Regions from separate parts of the Neobacillus sp. NPDC058068 genome, predicted to be linked through region 2. Evidence: predicted binding sites of a transcription regulator. Region 2 holds the regulator's gene; each other region holds the start of a gene.
What was found. Region 2 encodes Rex, which represses fermentation and respiration genes when NADH is low (regulators of the CRP and FNR family bind a similar motif). Its sites were predicted from a motif close to TTGTGAAATATTTCACAA; they were not measured.
Positions count from the first base shown of each region.

Region 1: ACFVSW_RS03730 (YwiC-like family protein) is a predicted target of Rex. The motif match lies at 4,325-4,342, and genes of this name have one in related genera.
Region 3: ACFVSW_RS23480 (cytochrome c oxidase subunit 2A) is a predicted target of Rex. The motif match lies at 5,602-5,619, and genes of this name have one in related genera.

Region 1 is NZ_JBHVSI010000002.1:291,845-299,982, forward strand. Features, by position in the region: gene clpB (ATP-dependent chaperone ClpB) at 1-2,221, opposite strand, end outside; gene ACFVSW_RS03720 (YjzC family protein) at 2,347-2,526, opposite strand; gene ACFVSW_RS03725 (Crp/Fnr family transcriptional regulator) at 2,809-3,501, shown strand; gene ACFVSW_RS03730 (YwiC-like family protein) at 3,540-4,268, opposite strand; gene ACFVSW_RS03735 (spore germination protein) at 4,462-6,036, shown strand; gene ACFVSW_RS03740 (Ger(x)C family spore germination protein) at 6,039-7,244, shown strand; gene ACFVSW_RS03745 (hypothetical protein) at 7,241-7,471, shown strand; gene ACFVSW_RS03750 (GerAB/ArcD/ProY family transporter) at 7,496-8,138, shown strand, end outside.
Region 2 is NZ_JBHVSI010000018.1:1,552-9,689, forward strand. Features, by position in the region: gene tsaB (tRNA (adenosine(37)-N6)-threonylcarbamoyltransferase complex dimerization subunit type 1 TsaB) at 1-112, shown strand, start outside; gene rimI (ribosomal protein S18-alanine N-acetyltransferase) at 125-574, shown strand; gene tsaD (tRNA (adenosine(37)-N6)-threonylcarbamoyltransferase complex transferase subunit TsaD) at 571-1,596, shown strand; gene ACFVSW_RS19900 (ABC-F family ATP-binding cassette domain-containing protein) at 2,019-3,938, opposite strand; gene moaC (cyclic pyranopterin monophosphate synthase MoaC) at 4,105-4,599, shown strand; gene ACFVSW_RS19910 (redox-sensing transcriptional repressor Rex) at 4,628-5,281, shown strand; gene ACFVSW_RS19915 (YhbD family protein) at 5,396-6,019, shown strand; gene ACFVSW_RS19920 (polymer-forming cytoskeletal protein) at 6,032-6,754, shown strand; gene ACFVSW_RS19925 (cytoplasmic protein) at 6,770-7,480, shown strand; gene ACFVSW_RS19930 (MDR family MFS transporter) at 7,492-8,138, shown strand, end outside.
Region 3 is NZ_JBHVSI010000024.1:72,430-80,567, forward strand. Features, by position in the region: gene ACFVSW_RS23450 (ATP-dependent DNA helicase) at 1-162, shown strand, start outside; gene ACFVSW_RS23455 (hypothetical protein) at 230-403, opposite strand; gene ACFVSW_RS23460 (carboxypeptidase M32) at 527-2,029, shown strand; gene ACFVSW_RS23465 (DMT family transporter) at 2,026-2,946, shown strand; gene ACFVSW_RS23470 (b(o/a)3-type cytochrome-c oxidase subunit 1) at 3,057-4,724, opposite strand; gene ACFVSW_RS23475 (cytochrome c oxidase subunit II) at 4,724-5,200, opposite strand; gene ACFVSW_RS23480 (cytochrome c oxidase subunit 2A) at 5,221-5,370, opposite strand; gene ACFVSW_RS23485 (type III polyketide synthase) at 6,049-7,137, shown strand; gene ACFVSW_RS23490 (isoprenylcysteine carboxyl methyltransferase family protein) at 7,138-7,707, shown strand; gene ACFVSW_RS23495 (dynamin family protein) at 8,035-8,138, shown strand, end outside.

The sequences.
Region 1 (8,138 bases), on a different contig from region 2:
CAGATATTTCAATCTCATTTTCGCCTCGTTCTAATAAAAAATGCGATCCAATATTGGATGTCATAATAATAACAGTATTCTTAAAGTCGACAACCCGGCCTTGTGAATCCGTTATTCGCCCATCATCAAGTGCTTGCAGAAGAATATTAAACACTTCCGGATGAGCCTTTTCGATTTCGTCCATTAATATAACCGAATAAGGTCTTCTTCTTACCGCTTCAGTCAGCTGTCCGCCTTCTTCATAGCCGACATAGCCAGGTGGTGCACCAATTAATCGTGAAACAGCATGCTTCTCCATATATTCGGACATATCAATACGAATAATCTGTTCTTCGCTGTCAAATAGCGATTCTGCCAATGCTTTCGCTAACTCCGTTTTCCCAACGCCTGTCGGTCCTAGAAATAAAAATGAACCAATCGGCCGGTTAGGATCCTTAATTCCCGCCCGTGCACGGAGGACGGCATCAGTTACCAAGCGGACGGCTTCGTTTTGACCGATAACTCGCTCATGTAGAATGGAATCTAATTTTAACAGCTTTTCTCTTTCCCCTTCGACAAGCTTAGAGAGAGGAATTCCTGTCCATCTCGATACAATATTTGAGATTTCTTCCCCGGTAACCTCCTCGCGAAGTAACCGTTCCCCCATTTTTGCATCTGCTTCCAATTCCTTAAGTTCCTTTTCCGCTAATGGAATTTGCCCATGGCGAAGTTCCGCTGCCCGGTTTAAATCATATTTGTCCTCGGCCTGAATCAGCTCTCTGCGGAGTTTTTCAAGCTTCTCCCGTTTCTCCTGAAGTTTCTGAATGCTTTGTTTCTCATTCAGCCATTTTGCCTTCATTAAATCCAGCTGCTCTTTTAAATCAGCTAGTTCCTTTAACAGAACCTCAAGCCTCAGTTTACTTCCTTCATCGCTTTCTTTTCTTAACGCAGCTTCTTCAATTTCAAGCTGCATCACCCTGCGAGTCACTTCATCCAATTCAGTCGGCATGGAATCAATTTCGGTACGAATCAGAGCACAGGCTTCGTCAACAAGATCAATAGCTTTATCAGGTAAAAATCGATCAGTAATATAACGGTTTGAAAGTGTTGCTGCGGCAACCAAGGCATGATCATGAATTTTTACCCCATGATATACCTCATACCGTTCCTTTAGGCCGCGCAAAATGGAAATGGTGTCTTCAACATTCGGTTCTTGGACAAGTACCTGCTGAAACCTCCGCTCAAGTGCCGGGTCTTTTTCAATATATTTTCGATGCTCATCAAGTGTTGTTGCCCCGATACAATGAAGCTCCCCGCGGGCTAGCATTGGTTTTAACATATTGCCGGCATCCATGGCTCCTTCGGTCTTACCAGCCCCAACAATCGTATGAATTTCATCGATGAACAGCAATATTTGCCCTTCACTTTTTTTGATTTCATTTAGGACTGCTTTCAGTCTTTCTTCAAACTCTCCCCTAAATTTCGCGCCGGCAATAAGCGAGCTCATATCAAGTGAAAAAATCGTTTTATCCTTCAAACCTTCAGGAACATCCTTTCTGACAATCCGCTCAGCAAGACCTTCTACAATCGCTGTTTTCCCTACTCCAGGTTCACCAATTAGGACAGGGTTGTTCTTTGTCTTCCGCGATAAAATCCGAATAACATTGCGGATTTCTGTGTCCCTTCCAATGACCGGATCCATTTTTCCGGCCTTTACCTCGGCAACGAGGTCCCTGCCGTATTTTTTTAGAGCATCATATCCAGCTTCCGGATTTTGTGATGTCACTCGTTGATTCCCCCTTATTTCCTTTATCGCTTTTAATATTTCTTCCGCTGTTTTCCCAAAGAACTTAACAATCTTCCTCATCTCAGTATCGTTTGCAAACGAAGCAGCCAAGAGGAAATGCTCAACAGAGATAAACTCATCGGAAAACTTTGACGCAAATTCCTCAGCACTTACCAGCAATTTTTGCAGCTTAGCCGTGATATAAAGTTTCCCTTGCTGGGCTCCGCCTCCTGTAACTTGAGGTTTTTTAGTCAATGAAACCTGAAGGCTGTTTTTTATTTTTTCGGCAGGCAATCCAACCCTTTCAAGAATGGCAGCAATAAGGCTGTCCTCTTGCTCCATTAACGCCAAAAGTAAGTGAGGTTCATCAACCTCCTGATGACTATTTTTCACTGCTAATGACTGTGCGTCCATTAATCCTTTCTGTAATCGTTCAGTCATTCGATTTAAGTCCATTGTCTCCCACTCCTCATTTGACCATTTCTGACCTATTATATTTATTATAAAACAATCCAATATTGAAGTAAAATTTTGTAACAGAAAAAGCCACCCGCTTGGATGACTTTATCCGTTCATATATTTTAAGGCTTTCTTTGGTATGTCCAAACCCGGTTATGATTCGAGGTCTCAGGAAATGCATCTCCTGCTTTAAGCTTTATCTGTTTGGGATGGAGTACATTGCTTCCAGTTTCACCCTCTTCAATGTAAATTCCGTTATTCGGTGCTTTTTTCCCAGATTTAAACTGGCGGTTTTGGCCCATTTTTTTCCCTCCTTTTCATCTACTCTTTATTATCTCCTTTTCTAGTGTTGTCATTATAGGAATTTCTTTCAAATTTCAACAAACATCGACGTTATTTCCTGAGAAATATTTAAAATGTCGTTTTACTTTTGACGATTATATGAACTTATTCCACATTAATTGCTAAATATTCCTGGTTAACAATATAATAATAGTAATATCCTGTAAAATAAAATCATGACTGTCATTATTTTAAAAATCAAATTTGCGATTTATTTCGCACCTTTAAAGGTGGTTATGAGCATGCAGTCAGTTAAAGAATTACCCGTAACATTTTCCCATCTATTTGATACGGTGCACCATGTAAGAAAAATTAAAAAAGGCACGTTTCTTTTTCAGGAAGGTTCTATTGCCGATGAATTGTATATAGTCCAAAGCGGGATACTTCAAATCAGTAAAATTATTCCTGACGGAAGAGAGCTCACATTAAGAATGTGCTCTAGCGGTGAATTTGTCGGTGAATTAAATTTATTCTCCCCTGCTTCCAGATATTTATTAAGCGCACGGGTTGTTGAAAGTGGTGAAGTGGCCGTCATTATGAAGGACGTTCTGGAAGAAAAACTTTCGCAAGACCTTCAGCTTTCCTTTGAATTCATAAAATGGATGAGTTTGCAATACCGTAAAACACAAACCAAATTTCGTGACTTAGTTCTTCACGGCAAAAAAGGCGCTTTGTATTCAACGCTGATTCGGATCACCAATAGCTATGGTATTAAAACGAATAAAGGGATTTTGATTGGATTACCATTAACCAATCAAGAATTGGCTAATTTCTGCGGCACCTCCCGTGAGGTAGTCAATCGCTTACTAAGCGACTTAAGAAAAACAGGCGTTATTTCGATAGATAAGGGCACGATTACTATTCATGATCTAGGGTATTTAAAAAGGGAAATTGATTGCGAGGATTGTCCAACAGAAATATGTAAAGTTGATTAGCAGAAGAATAAAAAATCGGTCGAGTGACGACCGATTTTTTATTTTTGTAAAATTATTTGGATAGCAATGATGATGAAGAACAGACATGAGTTTATGATTTCGTATATGCCAATTTGCTTTGGAGATAGCTTCTTTCCGTAAAAAAGTATCGCCCTTAGTAGACTCGGAATATAGGCGAGTGCTACAATCCAAAAACCACCTATGATCAAGACAAGCACGAGCAGGAAATGATATGCCCATGAAACCCATTTGAACTTCGTATTCTTCTTTTCCCTGATCATTGATTTTACATAAAAGGTACAGCCAATAAAAAATAGCACAGATGTAATGAAGGTGAAAATAATCGCCGTCACGGTCACTTCGCCCTGGGATAAATAACTGCTTGCCAGTCCCGCAATCGAAAAAGCGAAGATAGCACTAATATCATTCATAAAGGCACGGTCTTGATTTTTTGAAGTATAGTAAGCATTTATCATAAAAAACGGCATCATTAAAAGTCCAAAATAAACAATACTTGGTCTTACAACTAATGGAATGGCTAAAAGCAATAATGCCGGTACCATATAAATAAGTGTCCACTTTGTATAAAACGAGATTTTTTTCTTTTTAAATAAGAGGAGCATCGGGTAGGTTGCTAAGTACAAAAAGAGCCAGCCGATAAAAAACGGGATATGCTGCCATAAAAAGCCCCCATTGATGACCCCAAGCCAAAAAGGGATGATCAGCATTGCCCACGCACCATGTTGTTTTGGTAAAAATAACTTCATCTTCGTCACTCCTTATTCCTAACTGCCTCTAATATAAGGCAGCGAAGCAGAAAAAAAAGTGAAACATATCACATAATGACACCTACAATTGTGAAGAAATTTCATCACTTTCTAGTAGACATCTAGAAAATTCTCATAATCCCCCTTTTATTTGGAAAGAATAACCTTGATTATTGAAAAGGGGATCCAAGTGATGAATTTTTTTAAGCATAAAAAAAATAGCGGATACCGTTTTCCAAGCCAGCAAATAACGGAAACACTATCTAAATTACCAAACATACCAATCAATCTGGATTTGAATGAAAATATTCGAATCTTAAAATCAGCCTATACCGATTGCTCCGATGTCATATTTCGTGATTTTACCATCGGTGCTCGGACAAACGCTGCTCTCATTTATATCGATGGTCTTTCAAATACTCAGGAAATTGATCAACATGTACTCATGCCGCTCATACAGTTGGAAAGCTTTGATTCAGAAACATCGATTGAAAATGTAAGTAAGAAATTAGCTGTTTCTGATGTAAAGGAAATCTACACCATTACAGATGTCTTTAAACAAATTTCAATTGGAAACCCAGTGATTCTGATTAACAAAAAAATAAACGGAATTTCTTTAGGTTTACCAAAGTGGGATAAACGAGGAATCGAGGATCCGGTGGCCGAATCCGTTGTTCGTGGTCCTAGGGAAGGGTTTGTTGAAACATTAAGAGTAAATACTTCCCTTTTACGAAGAAAAATTCGCCATCCCGCCTTAAAAATGAAACAACTGACAATCGGTAAGTTCACAGAAACGCAAGTACTCATTGCTTATATTGAAGGGATTGCAAGTACCACATTAATCAAAGAGGTAACAAATCGGTTAGAACGAATTGAAATCGATGGTATTTTGGAAAGCGGATATATTGAAGAAATGATTGAGGATGACCCTTTTTCACCTTTCCCGCAAGTATTATCAACAGAACGGCCGGATGTTGCGGCCTCTAGCCTTTTAGAAGGACGGGTTGTCATATTGATTGACGGAACTCCCTCCACTCTTATTGCCCCATGTACGTTCGCAAGTTTGTTACAAGCACCAGAAGATTACTACAATCGATTTTTAATAAGTACATTCATCCGTTGGCTGCGTTATTTATTCTTATTTATCGCATTGCTTGCTCCATCAGCTTATGTTGCAATTCTTACGTATCACCAAGAAATGGTCCCAGCATCTCTCCTCTTAAACATTGCACAAAGCCGTGAACAAGTCCCATTCCCGGCATTGATTGAAGCATTCATGATGGAAATCACATTCGAGGCATTGCGCGAAGCGGGTGTAAGACTGCCGAAACAAGTAGGTGCTGCAGTTAGTATCGTTGGCGCACTTGTCATCGGACAAGCCGCCGCCGCGGCTGGTCTTGTTTCATCAGCGATGGTAATGGTGGTGGCGATTACAGGTGTAGCCTCGTTTTTACTACCAAGATATGCTGCAGGAATATCGATTCGGATGCTGCGCTTTCCGATCATGATATTATCCGGAATATTAGGTTTATTAGGTGTTGTGCTTGGGATTATCGCGATTGTCGTACATCTTTGCACCATACGTTCTTTCGGTGTTCCGTATTTAAATTCAATTGCCCCACTTAAGATTCGCAATTTAAAAGATGTACTCATTCGCGCCCCGTGGTGGGCGATGAATACACGACCCGAATCTTCGTCTACCGAATTAGGAGACCTATATCGGCAACCCCATGGTCAGAAACCCGATCCAAGTAAAGGTGGTGATTAAGGATGGACTGTATCAGATGGTGGAAATATAAATCTTTTTCGCTGTTCCTCCTTCTTTCCCCTACTATGTTTTTGCTTGCCGGATGCTGGGATCGAACTGAGGTGAATGATTTAGCAATCATTTTGGCAACTGGTGTTGATATAAGTAAAAAAGATGAAATTGAACTGTCCGTCCAAGTATTTATCCCGAAACCAGCAGAAGGCGGACAACAAGGAGGGATGTCAAGCGGAAGTACTAGTAGTCAAACCTTAGTCAGATCAGCCGAAGGAGTAACCATTGGTGATGCGATGTCTAGACTCCAAGAGAAGCTTACACGGCGTATTTTCTGGGGGCAAAACGAGGTGCTAGTTATCGGTGAGAAATTAGCAAAAAAAGGAGTAGGAGATCAAATTGATTTTTGGATGCGGTATACGGAGCCTCGCGAACGTGCTGATGTTTTTGTTTCTAAGATTTCAGCAAAGGAAGTTTTGGAGTCGATGCCGGAGTTGGAGCGGGACTCAGCTAAACAGCTTCGCAAATTAGTCGATTCACAAATAGGAGTAAAAGTAACTGTAAAAGATTTGTCGGAAATGTTATCAGGGGAAGCCGGTGCAGCCGTTATTCCTTGGGTTGCAAATTTGTCACCGTCCAATTTGGGAGTTAACAAGGGGAAGAACATTCCATTCATTAAAGGGGCAGCCGTATTGAAAGGGGATAAGATGGTCGGGCGGTTGAGCGATAAAGAAACTCGAGGGATTCTTTGGCCGAGAAATGAAATGAAATCAGGTATTATTACCATTCGTACAAATGAAGATTCGGGATATGTATCTTTAAATTTGCTAAGAAGCAATAATCAGTTGATTCCTAAGATTACGAATGGGAAATGGAGCATTAGAGTGAAGACGGATACGGATCTAGAAGTTCTTCAAAATACATCAAATCTTAATTTAATACGTCCCAAATTGTTAAAAGAAGTAGAACGAAAGGTTGTTCAAGAAATTGAAGGACGAGAGAAATTAGCTTTAGCGAATGCTCAAAAAAAATTAAATGCTGACATTTTTGGCTTTGCAGAAGCGTTTCAACGGAAATACCCAAAAATATGGAAAAAACAAAGCCGTGAATGGAACGATATATTTCGAAAAGTAGATATTACCTTCGAAACGAAGGTAAATATTATCAGAACAGGATTAGAGAATGAACATGCAAAAACAGGTGGTGAAGATAAATGAAGGTGGGAGTTATATTGGGGATAACAGCTTTATTGGTGCTTATTCATTTATGGGAATGGCCTAAACTGAAGAAATATGAACGGAAAATAAAAGTAGTTTTTTTTACTTTACTCACAATTGGATGGCTGCTTGCTATTTTACTCGTTTTATTCCCCAATATGCCTGGACCAAGTCAATTAATTGACTTTATCTTCAAACCATTCGGCAAATATTGGGAAATAGGTTAGTACTTTAAAAAGGAATGAAGCATAATGATTGAAAAAGGAAAAATTTCTCCCTTCCAAATGGCACTAATTATGTATGCGGTCGTTGCAGCCACGGCCATTCTTTATATTCCATTTATTACCGCACAACATGCAAAGCGTGATTTATGGCTTTCTCCCATTTGGGCTTCTTTAAGCGGTTTTTTGATTGTCTTTATTATTTCTAAACTTTCTAAACTTTACCCGAAGAAAACCCTTGTCGAATATAGTGAACTCATTCTTGGCCGTACCTTCGGGAAAATTATCGGGTTCATCTACTTGTTCTTCCTTTTATATGATACGGCAGTAGCTTTTAGGGAATATGGTGAATTCGTCGAAAGTGCCTTTTTGCATAAAACTCCGTTAGTTGTTGTTACAGGAAGTATTGCATTAACTTGTGTTTTTGCTGTCCATGGGGGCATAGAAGTATTAGGGAGGTGTGCTATTATTTTCTTGCCTATTGTCTTGGTTTTTTACGTAATGATTTATTTATTCTTAATTCCCGAGCTGAACGTAAAAAATATTTTCCCGATCATGGAATATGGCTGGTTGCCTTCTGTTAAAGGTTCACTTGCACCACATGCTTGGTTAAGTCAATTTTCCTTAATGTCTTTCCTGCTTCCTTTCTTATCGAACGAAACAAAGGGAATGA
Region 2 (8,138 bases):
AGGCAGTGATAAACAAGGAGAAGATATACATTCCTTTGTACCGAATTATATCCGTTTAGCTGAAGCGGAAGCAAAGTGGCTAGAGGCAAAAGGAAAAATTTCAAATGGATAGGATAAGAGAGAAATGGCAGATTCTTACGAGTTTCGTTATATGAGGGAAGAGGATATAGATCAGATAGTAGAAGTTGAGCATGCCTCGTTTACTATGCCTTGGAGCCGGGAGGCATTTTATAATGAATTGCACAATAACAAGTTTGCTGTCTATATCGTTTTAGAGGAAAATAACAAAATCATCGGTTATTGCGGCACGTGGATTGTCATTGATGAGGCACATGTAACGAATGTGGCCGTTTTGCCCGAATATAGAGGAAGAAAATTTGGGGAAGCCTTAATGATGAAACTTATGACTGTTGCCAAAGTGAAGGGGGCAAGAACCATGACACTCGAAGTTAGGGTAACCAATCATACAGCGCAATCCCTTTATCGTAAACTAGGCTTCCAAAATGGCGGGATTAGGAAAAATTATTATGCGGATAATCAGGAAGATGGGTTAGTCATGTGGGTGAATTTATGAAAAATGATCAGTGGATATTAGGAATTGAAACAAGCTGCGATGAAACGGCAGTCGCGATAATAAAAAATGGCCGTGAAATTGCGGCTAATGTAGTGGCATCACAGATTGAGAGCCATAAACGTTTTGGCGGGGTAGTCCCTGAAATTGCTTCACGCCATCATGTGGAACAAATAACAATCGTCATTGAAGAAGCATTGAGTCAAGCGAAGTTAACCTTTGCTGAGCTTGATGCTATAGCTGTTACAGAAGGACCGGGATTGGTTGGTGCCCTTTTAATAGGGGTAAATGCTGCCAAAGCGTTAGCCTTTGCTCATAACAAACCGCTAGTTCCGGTTCATCATATTGCCGGGCATATTTATGCGAACAGGCTGATAACGGAGTTGCAGTTTCCTCTTATAGCTCTAGTGGTCTCAGGAGGGCATACCGAGCTTGTTTATATGAAAGAGCACGGACATTTTGAAGTGATTGGCGAGACGAGGGATGATGCAGCAGGAGAGGCGTATGACAAGGTGGCAAGGACCTTGAATATGCCGTATCCAGGCGGTCCGCATATTGATCGTTTGGCACAGGAGGGAAGCCCGACAATTGATTTACCTCGAGCTTGGTTAGAGGAAGGTTCTTATGATTTTAGTTTCAGCGGCTTAAAGTCAGCTGTCATTAATACGGTCCACAATGCCGAACAGCGCGGCGAAGTGATAGCACCTGAGGACCTTGCCGCCAGCTTTCAAGCAAGTGTGATTGAGGTATTAGTTAAGAAGACGGAAAGAGCCGTAGCTAAGTATGGTGTGAACCAAGTATTAGTCGCTGGCGGTGTTGCGGCAAATAAAGGCCTCAGGGCGGCATTAGAAAAGGCATTCGCGGATAATGACAAGGTAGAATTGGTGATTCCGCCATTATCCTTGTGTACCGATAATGCTGCGATGATTGCCGCTGCCGGAAGTGTGATGTTTGAAAAAGGGATCAGAGCAGGGCTTTCCCTAAATGCAAATCCGGGACTGGATATTGAAATCTATAATGGTTAACCAACTCTTCTGAATAAGAAGAGTTTTTTTTTCGAAAAGGGGGGGAGTGCAGCATAAACGAATCAGTAACGCTATTTACGTCCTTTGTGGATAAGATTTTATAAAAAAAGATAGAAAAAGTAATAAATGTGGATAAGCCTGTGGATTGTGTGGGCAATGTGGATAAAAACGCAACTTATTGTGGATAATGTGGAAAAGCTTATAAAACTCCTGAAATTATTCTGTTTAAAGTGTGAATAAAGTTGTGGAAAAGCGAAGGATTTCTTAAAAATTGTTGATATCCTTTAAAATTTGTTGATATAGTTTCTTTCATTTTCAATTTCAAATTAAAATCTGTCAATAACACACCAGAATTTGCAGATATCATATATATATCCAAAAAAATAATGGTTGAAACCAGACATCCCGCCCGGTTTCAACCATTATTCCGCTAACTCCGCCCATTCCTCCATCAAGTGCTCAAGCTCTGTCTTCGCTTTTTCACTTTTTAGGTTGATTTCCAAAACTTTTTCGTGGTCTTGAAAAATCTCTGGTGCACATAATTGCTGCTCATAATCGCCAATTTGTTCCTCAAGCACTTCGATGCGCAGCTCGATTTCATCTAATTTTCTTTTTCGCTGCCGTTCAAGCTTTTTACTTTCCTTATCCTGTTGATAACTATTTTTCTCGTGCGTTGCGGAATAGGCTGCCTTTTTTGCTAAATCTTCAAGCGCAAGCGCTTCAAGTTCTTTTTGCTCCAGTTTTTTTTCTAGATAATAATCATAATCCCCAAGATATTCACTGCTTCCATTCCCGCTCAGTTCCAGTACCTTTGTAGCGATCCGGTTAATGAAATAGCGATCATGTGAGACAAACAAAATGGTGCCTGGATAATCGATTAAGGCATTCTCCAGCACTTCTTTGCTATCAAGGTCTAAATGGTTAGTTGGCTCGTCCAAAATTAACACATTTGCCTTCTCAAGCATCAGTTTAGCAAGGGCAAGTCGGGCTTTTTCACCGCCGCTTAAGGTAGAAACTATCTTCAGCACATCATCGCCGGAAAATAAGAAATTACCGAGAACCGTCCGGATTTCCTTTTCATTTTTAAGCGGATAATCATCCCAGAGCTCATTCAACACGCGCTTATTGGAGGTTAACTCGGCCTGTTCCTGGTCGTAATACCCAATCGCAAGGTTTGTTCCATATTGAATCGTTCCGGCAAGCGCGGGCAATCGATTGATAATCGTTTTTAACAGTGTTGATTTGCCGATTCCGTTTGGTCCGACAAGGGCAATGCTTTCCCCTTTATAGGCACGGAAGTTGATGTCCTCAGAAATTTTTTCATTGCCGTAACCGACAGCAAGCGAATCCACTGCCAAAACATCATTTCCGCTTTGTTTCTCGATTTCAAACGAGAAGGTAGCGGACTTTTCACCACCTAATGGACGGTCGATAATTTCCATCTTCTCGAGCTTTTTCCGGCGGCTTTGTGCTCGTTTAGTCGTCGAGGCCCGTGCTAAGTTCCGCTGGATAAAGTCCTGAAGATCAGCAACCTCCTGCTGCTGTTTTTCGTAAACCTTCATATCGCGCTCATAATTGGCGGCTTTTTGGTCAAGGTAAGAACTATAGTTGCCCGTAAACCTTTGAATTTGTTTGCGGGATACTTCGTAAACTTGAGTGACTACTTTATCTAAAAAATATCGGTCATGTGAGACAATTAAAATGGCGCCATCGTAACTCTGTAAATATTGCTCAAGCCATGAAAGAGTATCGATGTCGAGATGATTGGTCGGCTCGTCCAAAATTAAGATATCAGGTTTTGTTAATAGTAATTTTCCTAAAGCAAGGCGGGTTTTCTGTCCGCCGCTTAAACTTGAAATCGCAAGCGCGCTTTCGTGGAAACTTAACCCATGGAGCACGGAGCGAATATCTGCTTCGTATTGATAGCCGCCAGTCTCCTTAAATTTCACCTGAAGCTGGTCATATTCCTTAAGAACACGTTCATATCTTTCATTGTCTTCAAACACACCGGGGTCAGCCATCTGTTCCTCAAGCCTGCGAAGCGACTTTTCCATCAATTGAAGCGGTTCGAAGACAGTCAACATTTCTTCCCAAATGGACAAATTCGATTCTAATCCGGTATTTTGCGCTAAATAACCAATGGTTACTTCTTTTGGTTTGATTATATCTCCGCCATCATGTGACAAGTGTCCGGCAATGATCTTTAAAAGCGTCGATTTGCCTGCACCATTGCGGCCAACAAGCGCCACCCGGTCTCGCGTTTGTAATTCTAGCTTAATATTCGATAAAATAAGGTCAGCACCATAATATTTTTGTAGTTGATTGACCTGCAGTAAAATCATTTTCATTCACCTCTTACATACAAATAGTGTACCGTATAACTAGAGTGTCGGCAATAAAGGGCTTTAAGAGCGGGTTTCCTTCAACGAAAAAAATGTTTGAACTAGTTCAAAGTTTCACACACATAATAGGAAAAATAGTGTATGATTTGAGAGGAGGATTTTTTATATGGCAGATTTTACACATTTTAATGAGGAAGGCAGAGCGAAAATGGTCGACGTAAGTGATAAACCAGAAACTGCACGGACCGCTCTGGCACATTCCAGCATAACTGTTAGTAAAGAGATTTATGAAAAGATAACCAATAATGAAATGAAAAAGGGCGATGTGTTAGCTGTGGCCCAGGTAGCAGCTGTTATGGCGGCCAAAAAAACATGGGATCTGATTCCAATGTGTCACCCGATTCCGCTAACAGGAGTGAACATTTCTTTCTCATGGGAAGCGGATCAGAAAGAGAACTATCACCTGCAAATTGCGGCAGCAGTCAAAACAAAAGGGAACACAGGTGTGGAAATGGAAGCGTTAACAGCAGCCGCAGCTTGTGCCTTAACCGTTTATGATATGTGTAAAGCAGTGGACAAAGGGATGGTCATCGGACCGACCTATTTAGTCGAGAAAACGGGCGGTAAAAACGGGGATTATAAACGAACCGATGAAATTTAACTAAATCATTCAAGGGGTGTGGGAGATTATGGGTAATGAAACAATGAAAATACCACAGGCGACAGCAAAACGGCTGCCCCTCTACTATCGATTTTTAAAAAACCTTCATTCTTCCGGTAAACAAAGGGTTTCTTCAGCAGAACTGAGCGAAGCAGTGAAAGTGGACTCGGCAACCATTCGCAGGGATTTTTCCTATTTTGGTGCCTTAGGCAAAAAGGGCTACGGTTATAACGTCAATTATTTATTAACCTTCTTCCGCAAAACCTTAGATCAAGATGAACTAACAAAGGTGGCCTTAATTGGGGTCGGTAATCTTGGTACTGCCTTTTTAAACTATAATTTTTTAAAAAACAATAACACAAAAATAGAATTTGCCTTTGATGTCGATCCGAATAAAATGGGAACGAAGATTCGTGAGGTACCGGTCTACCATCTTGATGAATTGGAGAACGTCCTAGCCAATGAAAATATATCGGTAGCGATTCTAACCGTTCCCGCGCAGGTCGCTCAGCAGATTACCGATCGACTTGTGAAGGCTGATGTGAAAGGGATATTAAATTTTACGCCAGCACGGTTAAATGTTCCTCCTTCCATTCGGGTCCACCATATCGATTTAGCAGTAGAGCTGCAATCATTAATTTACTTTTTAAAGCACTATCCGACCGCAGAGCTAGAAGAATAATATGTTTAAGGGTTTTTCACGAGCATAAACTTGTGGAAAGCCCTTTTTTATTTTTCCCGCTTTACATGCGTAACAGTGTTATGTTACATTATAAAACAGAAAGGGGTTTTCAACATGAGCGAGGAGTTAATTTCTAAGAAGGATTTATTAGATCTAGCAGGGATTTCGTACGGACAGCTGTATCGGTGGAAGCGGAAGGATTTGATTCCTGAAGAATGGTTTATTCGAAAATCGACATTTACCGGTCAGGAAACCTTTTTTCCAAAAGAAAAGATTTTAGATAGAATCGATAAAATCCAAACGATGAAGGAAAATCTTTCGTTAGATGAACTGGCCGATATGTTTTCGCCGAATATTAGTGATTTGCAATTGGAAAAGGATGATTTAATCAAACGTAACATTGTTTCTGCTGCAGTGATGAATTTTTACCTAGAGAATGATAAGAGCGGTCTTACATTTCATTTTCCAAGAATTCTTGAAGTATATGTGTTAGAAAAGCTGCTTCAGTCGGGTGAAATTAATTTGGATGAGGGGAAAATGGTCTTACAAGTATTAAAGGATAATGCGCCACTTATCAAACAAAAAAGCTGTGAATTGGTGATTGCCCGAAAGCTTGGGGTATCTTCGTGCCTATTATTAATTAATGCAGAAGCCGTTCATTTTGAACCGGGAACGAAAATGGTAGTGTCACTGTCACTAATGACTTGTATGGAAGAGATTAAGTCGAAATTATTATAAAGGAGAATGGCAATGGAATTAAAGAATAGAGGAGATTTGGTCATTAATGGGGTTGGGGCATCTAATGGCGGGAAATTCCAGCTTGTTACATTGAATGGACATGGAACGGTTAACAGTGATTTAGAGTGTAGTGACTTTGAATGCAATGGTTCAGGTACGGTCAAAGGCGATGTGAAAGCAAATACAGCTAAAATAAGTGGAAATGCGAGTTTTAAAGGAACGATCGATAGCCAACAGGTTACGGTGGAAGGAACAGCAAAAATTGAGAAAAACCTGTATGCGAAACATCTCTATGTTTCAGGCAAAGCCTCTGTTGGCGGCAAAGTTAAAAGTGAGGAAATAAACTGTCATGGGATTTTATCGGTGGGTGAAGATTGTGAAGCTGAAATTTTTAAAGGAAAATATCGCTTTACGATTGGCGGCCTGTTAAATGCTGATCAAGTTGATGTTGAGATATACGGAGAATGTAAGGCGAAAGAAATTGGCGGACAGACGATAACCGTAAAACAACATAAAGGGTCGTTCATCGGCACGTTATTCAAGCCCTTTTTTAAAACGCAACTGGAAACGGACTTAATTGAAGGGGACATTATTGAACTTGAAAATACGATCGCAAAAGTGGTCCGCGGCAATCAGGTAAAGATTGGACCTAATTGTCAAATTGGCGCAGTTGAATACACGGAAGAATATTCACAGGATAGAAATGCCGTAGTTGGTGAGTCAAAAAAGGTTTAAGAGGAGGAGAAGGTAATGGGAAAAAGCGAAAATCTAATTATTAATGGATCGGGAAGCTATCCTGGGGGCCATTACGATAAAGTCAGCATTAGAGGAGAAGGGACAATTGTAAATGATGTTGATTGTTCCGATTTCCATGTTTACGGAACAAGTGAAGCGGTCGAAAATGCTACTGTTGGCTCCGTGAAAATTATTGGTGAGGCAGAATTTAAAGGGAATATGGAGGCTGACCAAACACTTGTCATGGGGACGATGAAGGTTGGCGGCCATGCCCTTTTGAAAAAAATGAAGATTCTCGGATTGCTCGAAGTCGGCGAAAGACTTAGTGGAGATGATGCGACCATTAAAGGGAGTATTGCGGTTAATGGCGATGTGGAATATGAGACGTTCGATTCTAGCGGCGGTTTTGAAATCACAGGACTTTTAACCGCCGAAACGATTAAAGTTTCATTAAGATTTGGGGAGAGTCGTGCTGAGGAAATTGGCGGCGGGAAAATCACGGTGAAAAGGAAGAAGAATTCACTGCTTTCGTTTGGAAAAGAGACGGGATTCCTTACTGCTAAAGTAATTGAAGGGGACGACATCTACCTTGAAAATACAAAGGCAGATACCGTTCGCGGCAAAATGGTCAAAATTGGCCCCGGCTGCCAAATAGGGTTGGTCGAGTATACCAATGAGTTAACGCATGACCCTTCAGCAATAATAAAAACAAAGACACAACTTTAAAGGAGAATGGGATGGTCACAAAGGAAAGTAAGTTAGGATTGGTTGTTGCAGGATTACTATTGGCGATTTTGATGGCCTCAATGGATAATACGATAGTCGTTACGGCGATGGGGACGATTGTCGGTGACCTGGGCGGGCTCGAAAAATTTGTCTGGGTGATTTCGGCTTATATGGTGGCGGAAATGGCAGGGATGCCGATTTTCGGTAAACTATCGGATATGTATGGCAGAAAGCGATTCTTTATTTTTGGATTACTTTTGTTTATGGCAGGTTCCATATTGTGTGGTACAGCAGAAACGATTACGCAATTAAGTATCTACCGGGCGATACAAGGAGTCGGCGGCGGCGCGCTTGTTCCAATCGCGTTTACGATTATGTTTGACCTATTTCCGCCTGAAAAGCGCGGGAAAATGGGCGGCTTGTTCGGGGCTGTTTTTGGACTGTCGAGTATATTTGGACCTTTGCTCGGAGCGTATATTACTGACCATATCAGCTGGCATTGGATTTTCTATATTAATTTGCCGCTGGGGATTTTATCGCTGATTTTTATTGTTTTCTCTTACAAAGAATCACCGATTCACCAAAAGCAATCAATTGATTGGTGGGGTGCGGTTACCTTAGTTGGTGCCGTTGTATGTTTAATGTTTGCCCTTGAACT
Region 3 (8,138 bases), on a different contig from region 2:
GAGGTGGATTTACCCTATATGCTCCTCCGTCTGCGTCAGGGAGTAGGGCGATTGATTCGAAGTGAACAGGATCAAGGAACGGTTCATATTTTATTGGACGAAGATATCGTCCCTGGTGTGTTAGAAAAAATCAAAGAAGTTCTGCCTACCGAGGCAATCTAAAAAAAGAGGAAGCGCCATATATTTAAGGCGTTTCCTCTTTCCTTTTAGCCATAAGTGCAACTTCGCCTCATGAACCGCCTAACAGCTCGCCAATCGGCGGGTTTTCATCTGTTTTGCTCAATTTCTCATAGCATTCAAAGCAATAATTCTCTTTTTCTTTGGTTATGACACCATTAAAGAAGCCATCGAAACAAAAGATTTCTTTATCGCAGCATTTACAAGTTCCAATTAGTTCCTGCATTGGTCATACCCCCTATATATATTTTAAAACAGAAATTTATTTTAGTTGTCTTTTTTTAATTCTCCGCCTTTCTACTTTTCTGAAAAGTATGATAAAATTTGGGTATAAAAGGGGGGAACTTCAATGAATGTCACACAGTTAGAAAAAGAGTTCTTAGAATATGTGAAAAAAATGTCTGCATATAACGAAGCATTAGGATTAATTTATTGGGACTTAAGAACAGGAGCACCTAAGGAAGGGGCGGGGCAAAGGTCCGAAGTGATCGGTATGTTATCATCCGAAGTCTTTAAAATGTCTACTTCTGAAGAAATGGCAGCATACATAGCCAACTTAACAAAACAGGAAATGTCTGAAACGACTAGAAAAATTCTTGAAGAATGCAAAAAAGAATATGATCGAAATAAGAAAATTCCTGGGGAAGAGTACAAGGAGTTTGTTATTCTCCAATCTAAAGCAGAAAATGTTTGGGAGGAAGCAAAGGAAAAAGCGGATTTTGCCTTGTTTAGTCCTTACTTAGAGAAGCTGGTGGCAATGACAAAACAGTTCGTCAGCTATTGGGGGCATGAAGAAAATAAATATGATGTTTTATTAGATATTTACGAACCAGGTATGACGATGGACGTTTTGGATCAAGTTTTTGGTGAACTAAGGGAAAAAATTGTTCCCTTAGTCAAGCAAATTGCAGAATCGGCTCATAAACCTCAAACGGACTTTCTATTTAAAGAATTTCCAAAGGAAAATCAACGCGAATTCAGTTTAAAGATCCTTGAGAAAATGGGCTATAACTTCAATGGAGGAAGACTGGATGAAACGGTTCATCCTTTTGCCATCGGATTAAATCCTGGTGATGTCCGCGTAACAACGAAGTATGATGAAAATGATTTCCGGACAGCCGTTTTCGGTACGATTCATGAAGGCGGCCATGCCTTATACGAACAAAATGTTTCCAAAGACTTGATTGGGACACCGCTTTGCTCGGGAACATCAACGGGGATCCATGAATCACAATCCCTTTTCTATGAAAATATCGTAGGAAGAAGCTTTTCATTTTGGCAAAACAACTATGAACTGTTAAAAACATATGCCAACGGTCAGTTCAATCAAGTGGAAATCGAAGATTTTTACCGGGCGATTAATGAATCCAAGCCATCCTTCATTCGTATTGAGGCAGATGAATTAACCTACCCGCTCCACGTAATAATTCGCTATGAAATTGAAAAAAGGTTATTTAATGATGAAATCGAAGTCAAGGACCTTCCAGAGATTTGGAATAATATGTATGAGGAGTACTTAGGAATTCGTCCTGATAACGACGCACAGGGTGTACTCCAAGATGTCCATTGGGCTGGCGGCAGTTTTGGCTATTTCCCATCGTATGCCTTAGGTTATATGTATGCAGCTCAATTTAAGCATAAAATGCTTGAGGAGCTCCCAAATTTTGATCAATTATTAGCGGAAGGGGATTTCCTTCCAATCAAGGAATGGCTGACGGAGAAAATCCATCGTTTTGGAAAAATGAAAAAGCCGCTGGAAATATTAAACGATGTTACAGGTGAAGGCTTAAATGCAAAATATTTAATTGATTATCTTTATGAGAAATACGGAAAGGTTTATCAGTTGAATTGAAGAAAACCATTCCCATCGTTCTAATCGCCGTAAGTGCAGCGTTATGGGGAATCATCGCTATTTTTGTTAGAAAATTAACAAGCCTTGGATTTACTCCGATGGAAATAGTTGCTGTCAGAGTAGTGACAGCAGCTGTTTTACTAGCGTTAATTGGAATCGTAAAATACCGAGACCATTTGAAAATAAGCTTTACTGATGTACCGCTATTTATTGGTACAGGGATCTGCAGTATTGTTTTATTTAACTGGTGCTATTTTTCAGCAATTAATCAAATGAATTTATCGATTGCCGTGATATTATTGTATACTGCTCCGGCGTTCGTCACCGTTTTATCCTATTTTTTTCTAAAGGAAAAAATGGATTCGGTCAAACTTATTTCGGTGTCTGGAACCATTCTAGGCTGCGTATTGATTGCCGGGCTTAGTGTGACAGATGCTGCTACAATCAGCGCCGCAGGTCTTCTAACAGGGCTTGGTGCTGGTTTCGGCTACGCACTGTATAGTATTTTTGGTAAATTTGCTTTAAAAAAATATTCGCCATTTACGGTTACACTCTACACGTTTATTGTAGCGGCTATTACCTTACTTCCGATTACAGGGCTGTGGAAGAAGGGGAGTGTGCTTGCCTCAGGAGACGTTCTCCTATATGGAATTGGCCTCGGGTTGTTTCCAACAGTCATTGCATACTTATGTTATACAAAAGGGCTAGAGAAGATAGAAAGCAGTAAAGCAGCTATCATTGCCACGGTCGAACCAGTCATCGCGACGCTATTAAGTGTTTTACTCTATGGCGAGGGTTTTGGGTTGATCCAAGGGATTGGCTCAACAATCATCCTATTATCTGTCTTACTGATTAATCTTCCAAAAGGGTCTTTTGGTAAAATACAAAAAGAAAAGGCTTCAATCGACTTTGATTGAAGCCTTTTCTTTAGCCGATGTGAAAGTATAACTTTCCCATCAGGCATAAGTGCAACTACGCCTCATGAACCGCCTAACGGCTCGCCAATCGGCGAGTTTTCTTTATCAGGTCACCATTTACTCCAAGTCTGGAATCCTTTCGAGCCTGGTGGTGCGTCTTGGATAATATCGATAAATGGTATCGTGTATGCGAAAAGAATGAGAGCTGCCGCAATGCCGAGCCATAATTTCCAGTTTTCAAACACCATTGGTGCTTTTTCTTCAAGGTTTTCAGCTTCAGCAACTGGGAATTCCTCTTCCCCTTTTGGAGCAAAGAACGCTAGATTTACAAAGATGATTAACACGAGAATAATACCAAGGAATAAAATCGTACCGCCAACTGCTTGAGCGATTTGGTAAGGAATCCATTCAGCCGCTTGCTCGGAACCGCCGTAAGTGGAGAAAGCAGAACGTCTTGGTCCTCCCAGAAGTCCTTGGAAATGCATCGCCCCTGACATGAAGGCCATACCAATGAACCAAACCCATGCCTGAATAATCGCTAATTTATTCATTGCTTTTGTTAATTTTCTTCCCGTTAAATGCGGAACCAACCAGTATGAAATCCCAAAGAATGTTAACACAACAGATGTTGCTGCTGTTAAATGGAAGTGACCAGTAACCCAAATCGTGTTATGCACGACTTGGTCCATTTGGTTGGAAGCATTGATAATTCCACCTGCACCGGCAGGAATAAATGCAGCCATCCCAATGAAAGGAACGATAAAGCGAGCATCGCCCCATGGAAGTACCTTAAACCAGCCAAACAAACCTGTTGCGCCCTTGCTGCGTCCGTATCTCTCAAAGGTTGCGAATAAAGAGAACGCCGTCATTAATGATGGGATTATAACCATAAAAGTTAGGATTACCTGGAGGAACTTCCAAGCTGGGTCAATTCCCGGCTCTGTTAATTGGTGGTGGAAACCAACCGGAATCGAGAAGAGCAGGAATAGAATAAACGATAAACGTGCAAGTGAATCTGAGAAAATTTTTCCGCCAATAATTTTAGGAATAATCGCATACCAACACATGTAGGCTGGCAGTAACCAGAAATAAACTAATGGGTGACCAAAATACCAGAACAATGTACGGCTGACTAAAACATTAACTGTAGGAACTAAACCAAGTGACCAAGGCAGCAATTGGAATAAAACAGTAGCGGCTACACCCAATGTTGCGATAATCCACATAACGGTATTTATTACAGCCATAAAGCTTAATAATGGACTAGGTTTTCCTGGATTGTTCCTGCGCCATCTAGCGTATGTCATGATTTGAGCAGCACCGTCAATCCAACTTCCGACAATCACAAAGGTTAAGCCTAAGTAGAAAATCCAATGGGCTTTAAGCGGTGCATAAAAAGTATATAGAACGGATGCTTCTTTAAGTAAGACCATAGTAGCGGCCATTAATGTACCAACTAACATGACCCAGAAGCCAATCCAGCCAGATCGTCGAGCGGCATTCGAATGCCCGCCTGTTGTTCTGCTCACTGCAGCATATTGAAATCCCATAATAAAGAAAGTAGTTAAAACAAGACCCATTAAGACACCATGTACTGTTAAGATTTGATAATAATCAATTCCCCATGGCAGTTCCCATTTGCCTGATCGGACAAGAGTTTGCAGGAGACCCATTAATCCGCCAAGAGCAAGCGCCGAAAAGGCAACAAAAAAGTGTGCCATAGAAAGCTTCGCATCACGAGGATCAACTTTTACTTTTGCAGCTGTAGAAGTAACCATTATTTTACCACCTCAATCTTTGAGTACATTAAATGGTGTCCAGCACCACAGTATTCGTTACAAACAATTAAATATTCGCCTGCTTTGTTAAATGTTGTTGTATATTCACTGATGTATCCAGGCTCAAGCATCATGTTAATATTTGTTCCGGCTACTTCAAAACCGTGAATAACATCCTTTGTTGTAGCAATAACTTTTACCTTTGCCCCTAGAGGGACTTCTACTTGTGCTGGGCTATAAGAGAAAGCAGATGCGACAAAGACTAATTCATATTCCCAAGCTTTGCCATCCACTTTATGTAGGCCTGGTTCATTAAATGGTTTTTCCTGACCGACCGTTTCCGGATTAACCGTTGTTAGACAGCTTGGCGGCTTGTTGCCAAGATAGAAGGCACTAACACCAATGACTGTCAAAAAAATGACCAGGCAGCTAGTCCCGAAAATCAGCCAGATTTTTTCTAATTTATGCATGTGCATATTTGTTCCCCCCTTAAAAGTTAAAAACGATCTACAAATAGGTAATAAACACTTACCCATGTGACAATGATAAAGATTCCCAAAAAGAAAACGGATGCTAATGTCCCTTTGAGTGAGGAGCGATCTTCAATCTCTGTTTTTTGTTTTGTATTCAGTTCAGTTTTTTCCATCCCCAAGACTCCCTTCTGAAAATTGAAAATTAATTAAATGAGTTCTCTTTCATCATACAAAACAATCGTGAAAGTAAAATACTAAATTTGTAAGTTCACAAATTGTTCATTCCTTAGGTATTTACTATGGTAATGATAAAAACTTGATATAACAGTGATTTATATCACAATTACCATTGGTTAAATGTGAATAAAGTGTGAACGATCACACCTAACCTGTGATAAAAGTAATTGATAAATACTTCACATACTTCGAATTCCTGTTTTTTTGAAGGATAGTCACATTTCGAAATATTAAAAATATGATAAAAATAAATGTCATATATACCTTTAGAAATGAGTGTGTTTTTAGTGGAGAAGTATTATTGTGAAAAATGCCGGCTCCTTTACAATGAAGCGGAAATCTGTAAAATTTGCGGGCTAATAGCAGGAAATAAAATAAAAATCGAGGTTCAAAAACAATCAGAAAAATAATCAGATGAGCCTTTGAAAATCTATTGGAAAAGATTGTGTAATGATGTGATGTAAATTCCGCGCTATAATTTAAGTGCACAACAACAACAACCTTCAAAACGTTTGCTTCCCTTTTATGGGGAGCTTTTTTTGTTTATTAAGCCTTATGAATAATTATTGGATTATTGGTAAAAATACCCTTACGAATGTTGAAGGAGTATGATGATGCCGACGATTCTTTCAGTTGCAGAGGTAATTCCTCCCTATGAAATTAACCAAGATCAAGCGTCCCAATTTTCTAGAGAGCTTTTTGCTGAATCATTTAAAGATATTGAGAGACTATTGAAAGCCTTCCAAAATGGACAGATTGAAAAAAGACATTTTGTGAAAGGTTTAGAATGGTTTAAAGAAAATCATTCTTTTGAAGAGAAGAACCACGCTTACATAGAGTCTGCTGTCGCACTTGGAAAAGAGGCGATTGTCAATTGCTTAAACAATCAAGACTTTCTTAAGGTGCCTATTCCTTATGAAGAGGTCGAGGCCATTTTTTTCATATCAACAAGCGGTATCTCAACACCAAGTATTGAAGCGCGAATTATGAATCAATTGCCTTTCAGTCCACATACGAAAAGGATACCGATTTGGGGGCTTGGCTGTGCAGGAGGGGCAGCCGGTTTATCAAGGGCTTACGAATATTGCATAGCCTACCCTAAGGCCAAAGTCCTTGTCCTGTCGGTCGAACTCTGCAGCCTGACGTTTCAGAAGAATGACCTTTCGAAAAGTAATTTGATTGGAACTTCTCTGTTTGCTGATGGGGTTGCCTGCGCCTTAGTTTGCGGCGATGCTGTGAACAATAATGATATTAGAAAGAAGGCGTCGTCACCCTCCATCATCGCCACCCAATCGACCCTCATGCCTAACTCTTTGGATGTAATGGGCTGGGAATTAAGAAATACAGGATTATTTGTCCTTTTCTCTCGTGACATTCCCCAAATTGTCGAAGGCTGGCTTAAGCCGAATGTTAAAGGTTTTTTAGATGAACATGGAATCGAAATTGAACAAATCGACTGCTTTATTGCCCATCCAGGCGGAAAAAAAGTCATCGATGCTTATGTAAAGGCGTTAGATATCCCGGCTTCGATGACAGAGGTATCACTTGAGGTGTTAAAACAGTTTGGAAATATGTCCTCGGCCACTATTCTTTATGTACTGCGGAGATATATGGAGATGGACATTCCTAAAGAGGCAATTGGACTTGGAACCGCTCTTGGTCCGGGGTTTAGCTCTGAATTACTCCTTATGAGGTGGATGTAAATGAATAATCTGGTTCCATTTGTTATCTTAATTGTTTTCATCTCATTTCAGCGTGTTGTGGAACTTTTTATCGCCAGAAACAATGAAAAATGGATGAAGCGGCAGGGAGCCATAGAATTTGGTAACAAGCACTATAAGTATATGGTCTTCATGCACCTGCTCTTTTTCGTCGCATTATCTACAGAAAAGATTTTATTAAATCGCGGGCTATCACCGGTCTGGCCAATATTTTTAACTGTTTTTATCCTTGCGCAGTTCTTGAGAGGCTGGGCCATTTCTTCACTAGGAAAGTATTGGAATACGAAAATTCTTGTCTTAAAGCATGCGCAGGTAGTCAGAAAAGGGCCATACCGCTTTTTAAAGCACCCTAATTATTTTGTTGTCACGACGGAGCTGCTTATCGTACCCTTGCTGTTTAATGCCTTCTATACGGCACTGCTGTTTACAATTCTAAACTTCATGATCCTATCAATCCGGATACCTGAGGAAGAAAAAGCGCTTAGAATGTTAACGGAATATGACGAAGTTTTTCATGACTGTCATCGGTTTATCCCAAAGATTGTTAAATAAAAGTGACAGTTTCCTTCATGATATTGAAAATGATTATCAGCTGTGCTAAAATTTTGTTAACAATGAAAATCATTCTCAGACAGACTGATAAGGAAGGTGTTACATATGGCGTTTGCGTTTGTTGGCGGAACGATTATTATCTATGCATTTGTCATGAAGCACGTCTTAAAAAACGTTACCCAATAACGATTAAACTATTTAAGTGGCCAAGGTTCTTCACCTTGGCCTTTTTGCTATTAAAAATAAAAGCTCTGTCATGATAGGAAAAGTTCGAATTATCGTATAAAATAAAAATTATTACTACGTTGTTAAGGGGAATAAATAAAAATGGTGCAAACAGCCAATCAGAATGAAACGATAAAAACACTAAAACATAAAATTGTTTCGATATATGACTATTTAATCAAGCATCAAGATAGCGAGCAGGCTGA